DNA from 2 places in the Pseudoramibacter faecis genome. Region 1 is predicted to be linked to the other one. Evidence: a T-box and tRNA genes for the amino acid it is inferred to sense, from the RefSeq annotation. Region 1 holds a T-box; the other holds one or more tRNA genes.
What was found. A T-box is a leader RNA that pairs with one kind of tRNA and senses whether it is charged. The one in region 1 lies ahead of thrS (threonine--tRNA ligase), so its partner is inferred to be a tRNA-Thr.
Positions count from the first base shown of each region.

Region 1 (2,464 bases):
ATTGGAAGTCCACCTGAATGGTCCCCATCTGCCAGGTTCGATCCAGGGCATCTTTCATCATGATATCGATCTTCGGGCCGTAAAATGCACCGTCACCTTCATTGATATCATGACCGCCTTCGCCATAACGCTTATCCAAGATTTCCTTTAATGCGGCTTCCGCTTTATCCCAGAGGGCGATGTCTCCCATGAAATCTGCCGGCCGTGTCGATAATTCCGGGCGATATTCCAGTCCAAAAATACCGTAGAACAAATCGGCAATGTCCAAGATGCCGTTAATTTCATCATAGATCTGATTTTCTGTAATGAAGTTATGTGAGTCATCCTGACGGAACATCTGCACCCGCAACAACCCGTGCAGCTGACCGGATTTTTCCTTCCGATGGAGTACATCACAATCTGATAAGCGCAGAGGTAAATCGCGATAGCTTCTGGTTTTGCGTTTATAAACCACGATGGCATTCGGGCAGTTCATCGGCTTAACGCCATAAATTTCATTTTCGCTGATCGGAATCACAAACATATTATCTTTGTAATGGTCCCAATGGCCGGACTGGCGCCAAAGTTTATTGTAATTGATCTGGGGCGAGGAAATTTCTTGATAACCGCGTTTTTCGTGTTCATCGCGCCAGAATTCCAATAAGGTATTAAAAAGTTTCCATCCTTTCGGCAGCCAGTAAGGCATTCCCGGAGCAGTATCATCCAAGAAAAACAAATCCAGTTGCGGGCCAAGTTTGCGATGGTCGCGCTTTTGAGCCTCTTCTAATTTAGCCAGATGTTCATCCAGCAGCGATTTCTTCGGGAAGGCAACCCCATAAACCCGCTGCAACATCTTGTTATTTTCATCACCATGCCAGTAAGCACCGGCCAGGCTCATAATTTTAAAAGCCTTGATTTGTCCGGTGCTTCGGATATGCGGGCCGGCACAAAGGTCGGCCCATTCTCCCTGTCCATAAAAAGAAATCGTTTCATCTTCCGGCAGGGCTTCAATGAGCTCCGTTTTATAAGTTTCATGTTCTTTTTCAGCCCAAGCCAGAGCCTCTTCACGGCTTTTGACACTGTATTCGATGGGATAATCAGCTTTAACGATCTTTCTCATCTCGGCTTCAATAATTGGGTAATCGTCCGGCGTAATGGCGTGTTTCAAATCGACATCGTAATAAAAGCCATTATCAACAGCCGGACCGATTGTCAGCTGGGCATCCGGCCAAATGCGCTTAATGGCCTGCCCCATGACATGTGATGCCGAATGCCAAAATGCCTTCTTCCCTTCAGTGTCGTCAAAGGTTAAAAAACGGACCTTACAATCATGGTCGACTTTGGTTCGCAGGTCCACCACTTTGCCATCAATCATTCCGGCCATCACTTTTTTAGCTAATCTCATGCTCAGCGATTTAGCCATTTCGTGAATACTCAATCCATTTTCAAAGTCTTTGACGTCACCGTCAAGTAATGTGATTTTCATGTTATCCTCCATTGTTAAAATAAAAAAATCCCTTTATATTCAATAACGAATATAAAGGGACGATTGAACGCGGTTCCACCCTTTTTGGCACGAACGGTGCCCTCTTTATTTCTGGGTAACGGTCAGAGTCCGGAGCCGGTTAATCCCGGTCTACTCCAAGGCGGTCTCACGAAAATGATTCTTAGGATTTTCACAGCAACTAATCCCTCTCTTGAAGAATCCATTTTCTTCGGTCCTTTTCAATGCATTTTTAATGATTGAGTTTTATTATAGTCAAAGTTTTACATAAAATCAAATCTTTTTGAAAAAATGAAACTCTACAAAACAGCTCAAAGTTTATCGCCCCTTTTGGCTGGAACCGGCGTATCCGCCGTTTCCCAGATCCGAATCTTGGGCGCTAAAACTAAATACCTTGTACGTTGCATTCACTTTTTGAAAGCCAACCTTTGCCTGATAACGGTCTGTTAATTTTAATGTAATCTGATACTCCCGGTTCTTCGCAATAACCGACGGGTTTGAGACATTAATCGGAGAGCTCACACTTGTATAGGTGCTGATATCTCGGACAACATCAACGCCATTGGCTGCATCACCGCCGGAAAGCATTGTGTCCAGATCCTTTGCAAAAACAGTCGTCATATAGGTTTTGGCCATGGTAAAATCTTTTTGATAAGCAGCCTGATAAAAGGCCACTGCATCTTTTTTCATTTGATCAATTTGATCCTGTGACAGCGTATTGTTTTTTGTCGTCTTTTTCTGCAAAGATTTGTTTATATCCTTAGGCACCGTCACTTCTGGTTGGCCAACGCTTTTTGAAGAAACCCTATTCTTTTGTTGGTAATGTTTCCACACATTAAATCCTGCAGCGGCGGCCACTATCAAAACCAAAATAACAAGTAACACAATTTTTTTCTTCATAAAAAAACCCTTCCAATCACACGATTAATTTTTAAAATATATATTTGCCGTTGAATATCGATTTTATTAAATATTATACTG
Region 1 is NZ_JAYFFI010000011.1:53,285-55,748, reverse strand. Features, by position in the region: gene thrS (threonine--tRNA ligase) at 1-1,465, opposite strand, end outside; T-box leader at 1,518-1,717, opposite strand; gene V3C63_RS08230 (hypothetical protein) at 1,802-2,383, opposite strand.

Region 2 (2,464 bases), on a different contig from region 1:
CGCGTGGCATCAGCGATGATTGCCACGGAAAAGGGGTAAAAATGAAAAAAATTATCATGATTCATCGTGGGTTCACGAAAATGTGTGGCATCAATACGGCGAAGGGGATGAAATTGGTGCGGCTTCGAAAATCACATCGGAAACGGTCCTGAAAGCCGTTTCGATGATTAAAAGCAGCAGGGTTTACGATCTGGAAACCGAAAGATTCAAAGGGATGCCGGTATGGAGCGGTCACACCGGATTTGAACTGCTGGCCTATGCATCGGAAGGGCCGCCAGAATATGGAAGGCTCTCCGATTCGATAAAAGCGTCAATTGGTACGAAATCGGGGAATGGCTGGATGAACCGACGAATAAAGCGGAATATCATATGGGGCTTAATACGGAGCTGATGAGCAGTTCCATGCATATCGGAACCCATATAGATGCCCTGTCCCATTTCACAACGGAGAACGACAATCATTGGTACAATGGATTCAGCGGAGATCGTTACAGCACGAATTTCGGTCCGGCCAAATGCGATATTGCCCCGACCCCGCCCATGGTGATGCGCGGAGTGCTTTTGGATATAGCCGGTTATAAAGGTGTGACTTTGATTCCGAACAATTACATCGCTACGGCAGAAGATTGCGAAGGCTGTGCCGCCTGGGAAGGCGTGACCTTAGAACCGGGGGATGCGGCTTTGGTCCGCCTTGGCAACAACTGGCGAACGACCGCTGCGGCGATGCGGGGCCGGACGTGAGCGCGGCGCGTTATCTTGTGGAAGAAGGCGGCGCCATCGTCGTCGGCGATGATATGGCCTGCATGGATGGTTTTAATGCAGACGGTTCTTCGTCTGTTCCGGAACACCTGCAACCGGTCCACCATTATCTGTTGATCCAGCAGGGCGTGCATATTCTGGAATATGTCTAGCTGGATGAATTGGCCAAGGATCAAGTATATGAATTTCGTTTTATCTGCAATGTATCGAAGGCGCGCGGCGCGACGGGATGTTTGTCCGGCCGATTGCCATTGTGTAATATTTAAAGCCATTCCGAAGGCTTGATTGTCGTATCGGGCCTTCGGCTGTTTGGCCAATGTCTTAATGTGTTGACTGGGGGCAGGATAGCGGTCTATTTCGATAAAGCGCCGTGTTTTGACAGAGAAAAAAACTGTGAAAAAAGGCTTGCATTTGACCAAAGGGTCCGCTATAATTTCTCTATCGTTTATCGCTGGGATGGCACAGTTGGTAGCGCAATTGATTCGTAATCAATAGGTCGCCGGTTCGAATCCGGCTCTCAGCTCCATTTCAAAAAATTGACAGGCTTTCGGGTCTGTCTTTTTTATTGTGCATTCACGAGCATCGGGGGCCAGACGTTTAATTTTTTTGATTTGCATTTTTCCAATATATACAAATTACTGAATGCATTTTACCGGCCAAATTATACCACTTAACCCAAATGTCAAGATAGCACATGCCAAAGTGGATATAATGAGCGCACCTATCTGCACGGCAAGTTCCTTACGAGTAAGAGGCTTTATGAGGCTAAGAATGTTCTTGGTAATTCATTCGTTCAAATTTCAAAATCCGTTACAGAACAAATCGCAGCGGAGTCAGTATTTTCTCCAACAAGCTCAAGTGCGCGACTGCGGCGGCTGGTATGGCTCGGAAGTCTGGCACTCCACGGATCGACGCTGTAAGGATTATTTACCGCCTTCGTTCAATAGAAAAATTCACAATCAAATGCTATAATAAATTTCACGAATAAGGCGATTTATCAAGACCGTAACGAGCGGGGTGTGAGCGCATGCTGAAGAATAATATTGAAGTTGATGTCAGGGTGAACTGCATAGAGGCAGAAACTACGCAGGCGAAAGTGGCGGAGATTGTCGGAACCACGCCGTCCTATGTCAGCCGTGTCATTAACGGCGGGAACGAGGTGGTCAATAAGACATTTCATTTCCATCATGGAGGCTCTCGGCTATGATGTGGAACTGACTTATGTGAAACGGGAAGAAAATTTCATACCAAACCGGTGATAGGATAATGCTTGAAGGAGGTAAGAAAAATGTCCGATGAAAATGAAATCATTCCGGCTGAGAATGCTGTCATAGAGACTATTGATCCAACACAAGAACTGATATCCACAAATTTTAAGATAGTTTCTATTTCAGATGTTCCTTCATTGGGAGCGATTGGGAGTGCCATACATAATTTCGTAGGAAGTCAGTCAAAAGTAGGTGGCGAAGGAATATATAAGGTGACTTTTCCAGGAGGCTTTGACGGAACACTGTCTAAGTTTAAGAATGAAAATGCTTTTCTTGGATCAGGGATAAGTAACGAAAAAATGGCGCAGGCTCGGTTAACGCAAGTGCATTTTGATCCGACACAAATGTTTATTGCTTTTGCCCTGATGGGTATACAGTATCAGCTTGGTGAAATACAGGCTACTCAACAGGAGATTCTGAATTTCCTGGCCAATCAA
Region 2 is NZ_JAYFFI010000001.1:62,962-65,425, reverse strand. Features, by position in the region: gene V3C63_RS00325 (cyclase family protein) at 370-741, shown strand; gene V3C63_RS00320 (hypothetical protein) at 738-911, shown strand; tRNA gene V3C63_RS00315 (tRNA-Thr) at 1,210-1,285, shown strand; gene V3C63_RS00310 (helix-turn-helix domain-containing protein) at 1,787-1,966, shown strand; gene V3C63_RS00305 (hypothetical protein) at 2,048-2,464, shown strand, end outside.
Region 2: it has a tRNA-Thr gene. The T-box ahead of thrS (threonine--tRNA ligase) is inferred to sense a tRNA for this amino acid. The anticodon was not compared.